3 regions of the Aphanothece sacrum FPU1 genome follow, and region 1 is predicted to be linked to each of the others. Evidence: predicted binding sites of a transcription regulator. Region 1 holds the regulator's gene; each other region holds the start of a gene.
The links. Region 1 encodes NtcA, which controls nitrogen genes in cyanobacteria. Its sites were predicted from a motif close to TTTGTANCNNNNGNTACAAA; they were not measured.
Positions count from the first base shown of each region.

Region 2: glnA (type I glutamate--ammonia ligase) is a predicted target of NtcA. The motif match lies at 1,730-1,749, and genes of this name have one in related genera.
Region 3: AsFPU1_RS11150 (DUF3155 domain-containing protein) is a predicted target of NtcA. The motif match lies at 2,191-2,210, and genes of this name have one in related genera.

Region 1 is NZ_BDQK01000013.1:445,050-450,111, forward strand. It holds gene AsFPU1_RS12695 (calcium-binding protein) at 1-609, opposite strand, end outside; gene AsFPU1_RS22660 (hypothetical protein) at 786-962, opposite strand; gene AsFPU1_RS12700 (PDDEXK family nuclease) at 1,115-1,426, opposite strand; gene fabI (enoyl-ACP reductase FabI) at 1,649-2,425, opposite strand; gene ntcA (global nitrogen regulator NtcA) at 2,657-3,334, shown strand; gene AsFPU1_RS12715 (DUF3084 family protein) at 3,361-4,830, shown strand; gene AsFPU1_RS12720 (pre-16S rRNA-processing nuclease YqgF) at 4,852-5,062, shown strand, end outside.
Region 2 is NZ_BDQK01000013.1:189,446-194,507, forward strand. It holds gene AsFPU1_RS11445 (hybrid sensor histidine kinase/response regulator) at 1-1,436, shown strand, start outside; gene glnA (type I glutamate--ammonia ligase) at 1,822-3,243, shown strand; gene AsFPU1_RS11460 (DUF4359 domain-containing protein) at 3,332-3,712, opposite strand; tRNA gene AsFPU1_RS11465 (tRNA-His) at 3,823-3,895, shown strand; partial or broken gene AsFPU1_RS11470 (zinc ribbon domain-containing protein) at 3,904-4,131, shown strand; gene thiO (glycine oxidase ThiO) at 4,089-5,062, opposite strand, start outside.
Region 3 is NZ_BDQK01000013.1:128,236-133,297, forward strand. It holds gene AsFPU1_RS11145 (family 10 glycosylhydrolase) at 85-1,647, opposite strand; gene AsFPU1_RS11150 (DUF3155 domain-containing protein) at 1,840-2,163, opposite strand; gene AsFPU1_RS11155 (GAF domain-containing sensor histidine kinase) at 2,399-3,745, shown strand; gene AsFPU1_RS11160 (hypothetical protein) at 3,753-4,424, opposite strand; gene queF (preQ(1) synthase) at 4,645-5,055, shown strand.

The sequences.
Region 1 (5,062 bases):
AGAATCTGTCAATTGTAAAGTTGGGGAAACATTCTCCAAAATACCAATTAATTCTCCTCTGGCAGCAACTCCTGAATCATAAACAATGTCTGCTTTAATTGTGCCATCACTTGTAGTGTAGAAATCTAAGCTATAAAGTTCGGCTGACCCATTGAGTTCAATAACATCTTGACCAGGGGTAAAATCAGTAATTAAAGCATAGTCTCCACTTCCTGGCGTGGTGGCATCATTATCATTGTAATAAACATGATTTTTGTCCCCTAAAACAAATAGATCTTGATCCGCTCCTCCTGTTAAGATATCTTGTTCAAAAGTGCCAAATCCTGATGTGGGGTTAACTCCTATTAAGACATCTTGTCCACTGCCACCAGAGACACTATCATAGCCGTCATGACCAAAGATTAGATCGTTACCTTCACCTCCATCAATGGTGTCATTTCCTTTATCACCAGAGATAGCGTCGTTGCCGATGAGTCCCGAAATATTATCATTTCCGCCTCGACCATCAATAACATCATGTTCTGATGTTCCTATTAGAATTTCACCATCATTAGTGCCAATAATGATCGTAGAAAAGGGGATAGGAATGTTTACTGTATTATTAGGCATGGTTTTTTCTTTTCCCTTACAAGTTTTGTTGTAATCGCCAGAAAAATGTTGTTTAGGATGTAATTTTGGGCTTAAAAAAGTATAGGGAACAGAAAAGTCCTAAATTTTATTTCAACTTATCTGCGGTTTCTTACTATGTAGTATAGCAAATGAATAATAAATGTGTCAATACATTGTTATTGATTTTGGCTCTCCCGTACCTGTGGTGATAAGTAAAGCTTATAATTCGTAGGCTTAGCAAACATTTCCGGCGTAATCTCTGGACAATCTGATAAATCAATATCTTCATCACTCATCGCATCCAATCGTTGCCAATCAGTTTGAGAGTTGCTCGAAGTAGGTTCGTTCTTCATATTTCGTCGCTTTTCTTGCAGAAATAATACGGGTCTTCAACCTTTCGCGCATAATCATTTTGCCAGTTGCTACTCACAACTTCCGCGACAAATTTAATTGAACTACCCAGAGTTAGGATCGACTGGTCAGACCAAAGCAGTTCTTTAGTAAGTTAGTTTCGATCAACAACGGCAACATCAGGTCTAAATGCTGTCATATCAGTATTAGAAGGGCACAATAGTCCCCTCTGAAGCACAAACCAAGGTAAACCTATTCCGTCGATCTCGACACAGATCTTTGTAGTAATGAAAGCGGCAACTTCCTCATTTTGGCCAGTTGGTTCCAAGTCGAATACTTCTCCATCAATCAGTTCATAGCGGTTATCACCACCATAACAGGCGAGAAACTCATCAAAGTTAAGCGGTTTCTGTTGTATTTGTTGGCCGTTCGGCGTTGCCGTCCCGGAGGGAATCCCAATGGTCATAGGTCAATTTAGCCCAATTAATGCCTTCAGTCTAAGCTAAGACGCATTTAAAATGGTTATAGAGAATTTTAGTACAAAAGCTCAAGCTCTTTCTCCCTGCTCCCTTGCCGTCTCAACTACCAATTTAGATTCGTGACAGCTTAGCACCACGTTCTTAACAGAAGCTCTAAGTTAGCAATAAGCAGAATGAGGGCATAAAATATAAACCCTCATTCTTAATTTTTACATACCCATAATTTCGTAACCCGCATCCACATAAATCACTTGTCCGGTGATGCCACTAGCGAGGTCACTAGATAAAAATGTAGCAGTATTTCCTACTTCTAATTGAGTCACTGTACGCCTTAATGGGGCAACCGCTTCTACATGATGAATCATATCAAGAATACCCCCCACTGCCGAAGCCGCTAAAGTGCGAATTGGCCCAGCAGAAATAGCATTAACTCGAATATTTTGGGGGCCTAATTCAGCCGCTAAATAACGTACTGTCATTTCTAATCCGGCCTTAGCAACTCCCATTAAATTATAATTAGGAATTACCTTCACTCCCCCCACATAAGTAAGAGTAACAATACTGCCTCCTTCACTCATTAAAGGTTTAGCATACTTAGCCATATTTCCTAAAGAAAAAGTACTAATTTCTAAGGACTGAGTAAACGATTCTCTGGAAATTCCCGAAAAATCACCGCTTAAGCCTTCCTTATCCGCAAAAGCTAGACAATGGATGAGAATATCGAGTTTACCCCAAGTTTCCTCTACTACTTTAAATGTTTCTTCCATCTGGGCCTCATCTTGTACATTACAAGGCACGAAAATAGAAGGATTCAGAGGTTCTACAACTTCTCGGACTTTTTTCTCAAAACGGCCCTTTTCATCCGGTAAATAGGTAACACCGAGGTTTGCACCCGCTTTATGAAGTTGTTGGGCAATTCCCCAAGCAATCGAGCGATTATTAGCAATTCCTGTTACTAGAGCGTTTTTTCCCGTTAAATCTAACATAGTTTATTCAGCAATTGTACAATTTTGAGTCAATTAAGTTACCCCGTTCTAAATATGGATGGTTATAATCATTGACAGAACAGGGTACTTGTTATCCTCATAGAAACATTGTCAAGCAAAACGTAGCACAAACCTCTGAAGATACGCTAAAGTGATGTGTCTATAGTTGACGATTAAGTTATTCATGCTGTTACAATGGTTCATTCTCCTGTTAACTTTAAGTGAAGTCTAATGGAACTATCTCTGCCACAAGATAAACCCCTAGCAGCCGTCTTTCGTCGAATTGGAGGCGGCCCGTATCCTCCTGTTGTCGAAGCGTTTGAACGGGGTAAGACAATCTTTTTTCCGGGTGATCCGGCCGAGAGAGTCTATTTTTTACTTAAAGGTGCGGTCAAGCTTTCTCGTGTTTATGAAGCAGGAGAAGAAATAACGGTGGCTTTATTGAGGGAAAATAGTGTATTTGGTGTTTTATCCCTGATTACTGGCCAACGTTCTGATCGCTTTTATCATGCGGTGGCTTTTACCCCAGTAGAATTACTTTCTGCTCCTATTGAGCAAGTGGAACTGGCCTTAAAAAATAATCCCGATTTGTCAATTTTAATGCTTCAGGGGTTATCATCTCGCATTCTACAAACAGAAATGATGATTGAAACCCTGGCCCATCGTGATATGGGTTCCCGTTTGGTCAGTTTTCTCTTAATTTTATGTCGAGATTTTGGCGTACCCACCACTGATGGTATCCGTATTGATTTAAAATTGTCTCATCAGGCGATCGCTGAAGCAATTGGTTCTACCCGTGTGACCGTGACCCGTTTATTGGGGGATTTGCGTGAACAAGAAATGATTTCTATTCATAAGAAAAAGATTACAGTTCATAACCCTGTCGCTCTTAGTCAACAGTTTACTTAATATTCTGTGTTCACCACTAATCACCCATGACCAGTGCTTATATTTTAATTGCAGCAATTTTAATCTTGGGTGGCTTAATTGCAGCATTAGGCGATCGCTTAGGAACTAAAGTCGGTAAAGCTAGAATGCGTATCGGCAACTTGCGTCCTAAGCAAACTGCAATTTTAGTGACAGTGATGACGGGAACCCTAATTTCTGCTTCTACCCTAATTATTCTTTTTACCTTGAGTAAATCGTTACGAGAAGGGTTATTTCAACTTGATGAAATTCAAAAACAATTACGAACAGCTAAGGGAGATTTAGAAAGGGTTGCTAATGATAAACAAGATATTGAGAAACAGTTATATACGGCTAAGACGGAACAAAAAACAGTTCAAAAACAATTAGAATCTATTAATCAGAATTTTACCAAAGCTCAACAACAACTGAAAACGGTTGTTAGTCAAGGGAAAAAACTACGAGAGGATATTCAAACATTACTCAAAGAAAGAGAAGAACTGGTTCGCAATAAAACTCAACTTGATCAACAAATTAGCCAACTACAATCAGAAATTCGTAATCGGGATACAGAAGTTAAAAGAGGTAAGACAAAAATTTCTGCTCAAAATCGTGTTTTACAAGAACGACAAAGCCGTTTGAAACAGCTTGAAAGTCGCTTGCAAAATTTACAACAACAACAAAGTAAATTACAAACAGAAATTGATAATAGAGATGTGCAAATTGTTCAACTTGACCAAGCAATTAACCTAAAAGATTTAGCGGTAAAAAATAGAGAATCTCAATTAAAAAAATCCGAAAGAGAATTGATTTATTTGCAACGACAAGTAGATATTTTAGAACAATACTATCAGAATTATCAAGACTTACGAGAGCGACAAATTGCCCTTGTTAAAGGTCAAGTGTTATCTATAGGAGGAGTTCGCATTGTTGATCCTAATGCCGCTATTCAAGCTATTGATGAACTACTTAGACAGGCTAATCGCACAGCAATTGAATCAGTAGGAACTGAAAAAGTTGATCCTAATGATCGGGTGGTTAAAATTACTAAATCTCAAGTTGATCAGTTAAATGAACAACTCAAAGATGGTAAAGAATATGTGGTCAGAATAATTTCGGCAGGGAATTATGTAAAAGGAGAAAAAGAAGTTCGAGTTTTTGCAGATGTTGTCCCTAATCAAAAGATTTTTAACGCTGATGAAACTATTGCGACTGTCTCTATGGAATCATTGGATTTAACGGAAGAAAATATTCAAAAAAGACTTGATATTCTCCTTGCTGCTACTCAGTTTCGCTCCCGTAGTGCTGGAGTTGTTGGTAATATTCAAGTGGGGGATGGACGATTGAAAACTATGCTAAATTTTATTGAACAAATTAGTAAAGCAGAAAATGGTTTAGATGAAATTAGAGTCATTTCTCTTGATGATACTTATACCATTGGCCCCTTAAAAGTTCGCTTAATTGGTATTAAGAATGGAGAAATTATTTTTGGAACTTAAATTATTATTTATAGGTGATTTATGTTATTAGGATTTGACCCAGGACGAGATAAATGTGGTATTGCTGTTATCAATAAAAATAACCAATTACTTTATCATCAAGTTATTAATTCTGAGGTAGCAATGACGACTATTAATGATCTTTGTCAACAGTTTAAGATTGAACTTTTGGTGATGGGAAACCAGACTACATCTAAACAGTGGAAAAAACAGTTAGACGCTGAGTTATCTT
Region 2 (5,062 bases), 260 kb from region 1:
CGGATCGTCTTTATCGAGAAGTTATTGCTAGTCATATGCGTCCCTTTGAGGAAGGAGTAAGTAGTTTTCCTCGCATGGTTAGGGATTTAGCTAGACAATTAAATAAACGGGTTAAATTAGAAATTGTTGGTAAATCAACTATGGTAGATAGGGATATTCTCCGAAAATTAGAAGCTCCTTTAACCCAAATTTTACGCAATGCAATTGATCATGGAATTGAATTTCCTCATGAACGCATTGAACAAGGAAAATCACCGGAGGGTACCATTCATCTTGAGGCTGCTCACCGTTTTGGAATGTTATTAATTACTGTCTCTGATGATGGTAAAGGAATCTCTTTAGAAAAATTGCGTAAATCCATTGTCGAAAAGGGATTAGTTACCCAACAAATGGCTCAAGAACTCAATGAAACTGAGTTAATGGAATTTATCTTTTTACCTAGTTTTTCTACAGCGAATCAAATAACAGAAATTTCTGGACGGGGAGTTGGCTTAAATATTGCTAAAACGATGGTTCAAGAAGTAGGCGGCAATTTACAAGCTATTTCTAAACCAGGAAAAGGGACAAGTTTTCATTTTCAATTACCCTTAACTTTATCGGTTATTAGAACTCTATTAGTAGAAATTTCAGGGGAACCTTATGCGTTTCCTTTGTCTCGTATTGATCAAATTATTAATTTAAAATTAACAGAAATTAATTCAGTAGAAAACCGACAATATTTTACTTTAAATGAGCAGAATATTGGCTTAGTAAAAGCTGCTCAAGTCCTAGAGTTAACCGCTAAAACTATTCCCTCTGATCCTCTGTCCATTGTGATAGTTAGTGATCAAATGAATCGTTATGGATTGGTAGTTGATCGCTTTTTAGGAGAAAAAAATTTGGTAGTACGTCCTTTAGATCCTCGCTTGGGTAAAGTTCAAGATGTTAGTGGAGCCGCTTTATTAGAAGATGGCTCACCTATTTTAATTTTAGATGTTTTGGATTTAGTACGATCACTTGATAAATTATTAGCTAATATTCAAATTAATCAAGTTAATACTCATGAAGAAACTAATTGGACAAAGGGACAAAAAAGAATTTTAGTAGTTGATGATTCTATTACCGTTAGAGAAATGGAACGTAAATTATTAGAAAATAAAGGCTATGTTGTTGATGTAGCAGTTGATGGAATGGAAGGATGGAATGCGGTTAGAGTGGGTAATTATGATTTAGTCATTAGTGATATTGATATGCCGCGAATGAATGGCATCAAATTAGTTAATAATATTAAAAGTAATCTTCATTTAAAATCAACTCCAGTCATTATTGTTTCTTATAAAGATCGAGAAGAAGATCGATTACAAGGATTAGAATCAGGAGCAGATTATTATCTGACAAAAAGTAGTTTTCATGACGATACTTTAATTAATGCAGTTATTGATTTAATTGGACATTGACATACTCCCACCGTTAAGCGTTGCCCTCCACTGGGGATTCTTAAATTCGCACTTAAGAGTTTCTGCTTCACAGATTCTTGACTAGGCATTGCTACCCCCGCCAGATCATCTCCACAGACATTTTCTAACACGCCATGCCCAAATTCATAATTCATAATTCATAATTCATAATTCATAATTCATAATTCATAATTCATAATTCATAATTCATAATTCATAATTCATAATTCATAATTCATAATTCATAATTTATAAATAAAACTTAGGATTATTTACAGATTTAAACCGGATAATCCGTATCAAAGGCTACAAAAATTAAGTTAACCTATCCGTAGGATGAATTTTTTGAGACTAAATATACATCTGTCTAATAAGGAGTCTATCCATGGCTGAAACGCCCCAAGAAATCTTGAAGATGATTCAAGACAACAACATTCAGATGATTGACCTAAAATTCATTGATATGCCAGGAATTTGGCAACATTGTACTTTTTTCCACAATCAGATTGATGAAAATTCCTTTGTAGAGGGAGTTCCGTTTGACGGTTCGAGTATTCGGGGTTGGAAAGCCATCAATGAATCTGATATGTGTATGGTTCCAGACCCGAAAACGGCTTGGATTGACCCTTTCTACGAAGAACCAACCCTAAGCATGGTCTGTAGTATTAAGGAACCTCGTACAGGAGAATGGTATGGCCGTGATCCTCGTACCATTGCTCAGAAAGCGGTTGAATTCCTGAAAACTACAGGAATTGGTGACACAGTTTTCATTGGGCCAGAAGCAGAATTTTTTGTCTTTGATGATGTTCGTTTTAATCAAACTGAAAATCAAAGCTACTACTATGTAGACAGTGTTGAAGGACGCTGGAATAGTGGACGAGAAGAACAAGGCGGTAACTTAGGTTATAAACCAGGTTACAAACAAGGTTATTTCCCCGTAGCTCCCACAGACACGATGCAGGATATGCGGACGGAGATGCTGTTGACTATGGCCAAATGTGGGGTTCCCATTGAGAAACATCATCACGAAGTAGCTACAGGCGGTCAAAATGAGTTAGGGTTCCGTTTTGCCACCCTAGTAGAAGCGGCAGATTATTTGATGACGTACAAATATGTCATTAAAAACGTGGCCAAGAAATATGGTAAAACCGTAACTTTCATGCCTAAACCTTTGTTTAATGACAATGGTTCTGGGATGCACACCCATTTGTCTATCTGGAAAGCGGGACAACCTTTGTTCTGGGGTAATGGTTACGCAGATTTGAGTCCGATGGCACTTCATGCCATCGGTGGTGTCCTCAAACACGCTCCCGCACTGTTAGGATTAACTAATCCTACCACTAACTCTTATAAGCGTTTAGTGCCTGGTTTTGAAGCACCCGTTAATTTAGCTTATTCTCAAGGAAATCGTTCCGCATCAGTACGGATTCCCCTATCTGGTAAAAATCCTAAAGCAAAACGTTTCGAGTTCCGTTGTCCTGACGCTACTTGTAACCCCTATCTTGCTTTTGCAGCACTGCTTTGTGCTGTTGTGGATGGAATTAAGAACGAAATTGATCCTGGTGAGTCTTTAGACGTAGATATCTACGATCTCACCCCAGAAGAATTAAGTCACATTCCCTCTACTCCTGGTTCTCTCGAAGCAGCTTTAGAGTGTCTCGAAAACGATCATTCTTTCTTAACAGATACGGGAGTTTTCAGCACAGACTTTATCGAAAACTGGATTGAGTACAAATTGGATAATGAAGTTAACCCCATGCGGTTACGTCCTCATCCTTATGAGTTTGCACTGTATTATGATGTGTAAATTCCTTTTCAGGGGATTAATTGTCCCTTTTGATTGATTTATCTGACGCAACCCCAGGAGGTTATCCCTGGGGTTATTTGTTACTGACTCAAAATTCTTCAGCCTGATAGGTATAAAATTGTTGAAAAGCCCCAATGGTTTCAAACTCATAATTAGGAACCGGAGAGGGCAACATTAATTCAGTTTCGTAGATACTAAACAAAAGATAGTTATGGCGATTGGTAGTTTTAGTAATTAAGTTCTCAATATGAGGCCGCCCGGTATCTACAAGCGTTTTACAATAACTAACGAGAAACCCTCCAAGTTCCCCTTGAGCTTGAGGACAAACTTCTTGTTTGAGATAAACCGTCAGGGCCTCTGTCGCATAGTTTTCATAATCAGGTTGTCCTGGGTTCGTGACTGCCATACAAGCTCCAATTCCAGCTAAGGCCAATCCCCCCACGACGGTTACAAAGTGTAACGCTTCCATTTTCCTTCACTGCTAATTGATTGTGATTGTTAGGTTAACTTACTTTAACTAAACTTAGTTTAACGAATGATCAACAAAACAAAACTATGTTATACTGACGAAGGACAATGGCGAGCGTAGCCAAGTGGTTAAGGCAGTGGATTGTGGTTCCACCACTCGCGGGTTCAAGTCCCGTCGTTCGCCCTATCTTAAATGTCACTCATATAATGGATAAATTGCCGTTAAATATCCGTGAATGGGAATGTCCTAATTGTGGGATAGTCCATGACCGTGATGTAAACGCCAGTAGCAATATTTTGGCCGCAGGGCTTGCGGTGGCAGTCTGGGTCGCGACCATAAGACCCGAACAGTATAAATCTGTGAAGGCGGGTGGATGTCAAACAATAGTTCCAGTCAAAGGAGAACTAGCGATCGCGTAATTTTTAACAGGAATACGTCCCCCTAAATAAGCTATGCGTCCCGCTTCTGTGGCCATTCCCATGGCTTTAGCCATTAAAACCGGATTTTTAGCCAAAGCGATCGCACTATTAATTAACACTGCATCTGCCCCCATTTCCATCGCTTGAGAGGCTTCACTAGGGGTTCCTATCCCGGCATCAACCACCACAGGAATTTTAGCTTCTTCGATAATAATAGCAATATTGGCGGCGTTACGAATGCCTTGTCCTGAACCAATAGGAGAACCCAAAGGCATCACAGTTGCACATCCTACCCCTTCTAAACGCTTAGCTAAGAGAGGATCAGCATTAATATAAGGAAGAACCGCAAAGCCTTCTTTAACCAACTGTTCTGCCGCTTCTAAGGTTCCGATAGGATCAGGTAATAAGTATTTAGCATCGGGGATCACTTCTAACTTGACAAAATTATTGTCTTCCTGTCCTAATAATTTCGCCATTTCTCGACCCAAACGGGCCACCCTTATAGCTTCTTCTGCTGTCTGACAACCAGCAGTATTAGGCAACATCCAAATTTTACCCCAATCTAAAGCTTGCGCCAACCCTTCATGTCCAGGTGCTAAGGTTTGTACTCGTCTAACCGCAACCGTGACAATTTGACAACCACTGATGGCGACACTTTCTTGCATGATAGGAATACTAGGATATTTACCTGTTCCTGTCATCAAACGGGAATGAAATTTGCGGCCAGCGATCACTAATTCATCTGTGGGGGAAAGGTCGAGGTTATTTCCATTAATAGCTTGGGGAACCGCATAATTATTAAATGTAGTCATCTTTAGGGGAATAGGGGTAGAAATGGGTTGAGTGTAAAAGCGATCGCCTTTAAACCCATCTAGGAGAGGATCAGCTTTTTGGTTAATAATCAGATCATTTATAAGAGAGGCAGTAACAG
Region 3 (5,062 bases), 320 kb from region 1:
GCTTGCTCTAATTTTTCTTGTTTGGATACCTTTCATAATCGTTTTACTCTCCTGTTCAGTTTAATTATAAAACTCTAATAACTATTACCAAGACACCGGAATAGGCACTGCATCATCAGCATATTGATAGGTTTCTGGCGGTTTAGAATTTGTTTGAGGAGTGGGATTTTCTCTCGGTTCATAAGGTTCAAATTTCTCAAGAGATGTAGAATCTCCTATAGGTTCACTCGGTTCAGAACTTGACCAATTATTATTATTATTTTCTAGCGGTTTCTCCGGTTTAATATTCTCAATAGGTTTATTGTTTTCTATGGGTTTCTCAGGTTGAATATTATCAATAGGATTGGTATTTTGCCTCGTTTGATAAGGTTCAAAAGTTTCGATAGGCTGATTATTTTCTAGGGGTTTCTCAGGTTTAATATTATCAACAGGGGGATTATTTTCTAGTAATATAGGAGTTTCTAATTTGCGGGCAGCAGGATAAGGAAAAAGAGCTAAAAATTTCTCTTGTCTTTCTCCAACAGATTCTGGTGCATAATTCCACAAACTATCATAAAAAAAGAAGGAAACCCCTAACCCATATTGTTTCGCAGCTAAGACTTTTTCTTGAATAAATGCCATCTCAATCGGTCGATTTCTTAAACCAGTTAAAATACCAACACCTGTAGGGATTTTCTGACGAGTTTCTTGAATTTCTGGCCGTTGTAATTGTTTGACAAAACTCTCTAAATCTGGACGATATACCTGTACAACAACTTCATCAATTAAATCTTGTCTTACCCAGGTTAACCAATCTTGTAAATAAGCACTATACGCGGTATCATAAGGATTAGGAGAAACGGAAAAAATGGCATTACTTTTTTTAGTTTTAATTGCTTGATTTAATTGAGCCACATAAGCAGTCAATTTATCAGCCCGCCACTTTAACCAAGCTTCATCTTTTGCATTCGCAGGGGGATCTTTTTTCGTTTCCTGTTTATATAAATTAACCGTATAACTATCGTAGCCTAATTCACTCGGTAAACTTAAATGATCATCAAATTGAATACCATCGACATCATATAAATTCATCACTTCTATCACTAAAGAAGTAATGAACTTTTGCACCTCTGGATGAAACGGGTTTAACCAAACAACTTCCCCTGCTGCACTAATAGTCGTTTGACTTCCATCTCTTTTTTGTGTTATCCAATTAGGGTGTTTAATGGCTAATTCTGAAGTTGGTGGAGCCATAAATCCAAATTCAAACCAAGGTAATACTAATAATCCCTGATTATGTGCTTTAGTAATTAAATCTGTCAAGGGATCTTGACCTTGTAATCCTTTATGTACAAAAGGCTGAATTCCTTCTTTTTTGGCTATTTCACTCGGATACAGCGCATAACCAGAATTCCAAACTACAGGATATACTGTATTAAAATTAAGACGAGCTAATTGGGCGATCGCTTCTTCTAATTTTGTTTGATCGAGTAAAGTATTAGTGTCATTAGTAGTTAACCAAACCCCTCTAATTTCAGGTTTTGGGGGAGAAACAGCAAAAATAGGATTATTTATCAATAAAATACTCAAAAAAGTGGCTAAAACCCGTTGTAAAAATCGACATTTACACAAAAATTGCCAACTTTGCCAAAAAATAGACCATTTCATCAGTAGGAATCCCTAGAACAGGAAAATCAATTTATAGTTTAACTAGACTTTACCTCAGATGGTAATCCATACTGCTTTTGATCAACAATTTTCGTACATGAAAGGAATGTTAGTAGATCTCCCACAAAAAAAAATGTATCCCCCTAAAAATTGATTCGGAGGATACACTTAATGTTATAGTCATTGAGTTGACTAACGAGTGCTGCCAGCCACCGCAGGTGTTTTAGGCGGCACAAGTGGTTGAAACTCCCTTAAACTAGGGAAGAGGAAATGATTTTCTTCAACATACTGAGCACCAAATAGACCCTTTTCTGCCCAAAAATATCTATCTGTTGTATGCTCATTTCGTTTTACAATCAATAAAGCCGGAGGTTGTATCCCTAAGTCACGAATATACTTTCTAGCAGCAGTCACGGGTTTATCCTCACCGCTTTCGATGCTATATTGGGGTACAAGTTCGAGAATTTTGCGACCTTCTTGACGACGACGACTCTTCCGTTTGCGTTTGCGTGCCAACCCTTTTACCTCCTATTCCGGCTAAATGCTGTAATGATAGATACAAAAGCCGATGTCATTATATCCTTTTAATTTAAGAAAATCAAGCCTCTCTCATCAACGGTCTAAGTCTATTCATTCCTGAAATCCCTTTTCTCATCGGCTTTTTCAGGGATTATTCTAAAATTACTTAAATATTTTGTTAAAAAAACTTAACCTTTTGTTACAAAACTTAATAAAATGATGGATCATTCTCATGTTTTCTTCTACTTATCCTTTCGCACCACCTAGTCGAGACTTTATTGCTTTATGTCAGTCTCAAGTTCTGCTGTTAGCACAAGGACTCAAAGCTGACTGGAGTGGAGTTTACTTAACCCAAGAGAATCAAGAGGGTACACAGACCCATTTGATACCGATTGTGGTCTATCCAGCAGCAGAAACCATCTGGGACAAAAACACGACAAGTATAGGATTACTAGATGTTTGGAACAAGGGGGAATCTCAGAAAACCCTGACAAATATAGAATCCTTGGTCAGGTCTAAACCCCTTCGAGGGAAAACAAACTCTCAAAAGACACAAATCGATGATCATTATGGAATGGGGCCTTATCAACTGGTTTTACCCTTAATTCATCAAGAGATAGTTGTAGGATTATTAGTAACCAAACGTAAAGATTACCGATGGCAACCCGACGAGTTAACCCAGGTAGAAACCATTGCCAGAACTTTAGCCATTGCCCATTATTTAGATCATAGTCAAAATTGGTATCAGCATCAGTTAAATCAGCAGCAGATACAACAAGAGAAAGAACGCGATCGCCTTGATGATTTGTTTCATCAGTTGCGGAACCCTTTAACTGCCTTAAGAATTTTTAGTAAGCTTCTCCTTAAACGCTTACTTCCCGATGATAAGAGTCGTTCTATTGTGGAAAATATTGTCCGGGAGAGTGAGCATTTACAGGACTTGATTAAAGACTTTGAGACACAGCAAGACGCGATCGCTGCGAATGAGGAGATAATCACCCTTACCACTGATTCTATCTCCTTAAGTGAGTTTCGGAGCAATATCCCATCTTTACCTCCTAGTAAGTCTTTAACCTTAAGTTCTCTAGACATTAAAGAAATTTTAGAGCCTTTGTTAACTTCAAGTCAAACTATTGCTCAGGAAAAAGGTATCAACTTAACCTCAAATCTTCCCAAACACTTATCATTAATTTGGGGCAATGGGCCAGCTTTGCGAGAGGTTTTGAGTAATCTGATTGACAATGGCATTAAATATACCCCAAAAGGTGGTAAAGTGAGAATTAGAGCCGGATTATCTTGTGTAATAGACGAAAAAGAATATCAGGGAATCGCTATTGAGGATAATGGGTATGGTATTCCAGCAGCAGATCAAGCACATATTTTTGAGAGACATTATCGAGGGATTCAATCTCAGGGAAATATTACCGGAAGCGGGTTAGGATTAGCTATTGTGAGAGATCTGATTAATCAAATGCAGGGAAAAATTGAACTAATCAGTCCGACAGATAAAGACAAAAAGACGGGAACCACTTTTATTGTGTGGCTATCCGTTGTTGAGAAAGATCTTAATATTAAGTAATGTTATTCTATTGTTTTTTGAACAAATAGCCACCAAGTACCAATAAAAACAAAGCTCCAACAGCACTTGATTCTGGGACTTCCGTTATAATTATCACATTAGCCGATGTGGTAAATGAATTAGGAACTTCCTGATCGGGATATTTTAATTGATCACTAAAATTTGAAGCAAAAAATCTATTAACCACCAAATTTATCTTAGGATCAATATTAGTAAGTGTGGTATTTTGTAGTTTGTCTCCTGGTTTAGCATCTGCATAATAAACTCCGATTCGATAATCTTCTCCAGCTTTTAACTCTACAAGTGTGGGAAGATCAGCAAAACAGAAATCATTTTGACACTGGTTGCCTCCGGGTTGTACTATTATTTGTCCTAATAAACTGCGATCACTTACTCGCCATAATCCCACAGGACGAGCAACATCAACATCGATTTGAGAGGGACGAACGGGATTTTGGGAATCTCCTTGAGTATAAACCCCTAAACTCTTAATCAGGATATTACTTAGAGCGCGAAACTCAAAGCCAATAGTAATAAAGCTGTTGGGGTCATCATTTCCTCCTGTCGAAGTAGATCCGATACTTGGTGCCAGCTTGGCTGCTGGAGCTTTAGAAGCAAGACTCAGGGTTAAGGCAACCCCTAAAGAAAAGGTGGAAATCAGGCGAATGTAACGGTTCATGACTATTTTGATCTTTAAAGTTACATTTATTGAAGATTAAAAATTTAATCTCTTACATAATACTTTACATTTGATCGGTGTCAACTACGGTAATATACATACCTAATCGGCTAGATCTTGTATAAATACTTAGTTTTAGGTATTTTTGAGCTTGGTAATCTAGATCCATCAACTTTTCAAAACGTTACTTTATGTTTATTTGTTGACAATCATCCCATTTATGACCCTAGTACCCGATTCAGAATCTACGACCCTTAAATATGGAGAACGTGCTATTATTGAAGGGCAATTGATAACTTTCCCTAACCCTCGTATCGGCAGAAAATATGACATTCAGGTCACTTTACCAGAATTTACCTGTAAATGTCCCTTTTCTGGATATCCCGATTTTGCCACTATTTATCTGACCTATGTCCCGAATGAGAAAGTTGTGGAATTAAAATCTTTGAAACTTTATATTAATAGTTACCGCGATCGCTATATTTCTCACGAAGAGTGTGTTAATCAAATTCTGGATGATTTTGTTGCTGCTTGTGATCCCTTAGAAGTGACTCTTAAAGGAGATTTTAGTCCTAGAGGGAATGTCCATACAATCATTGAAGTGTGTTATCAGAAATCTAATAGTTATTGACACTCCC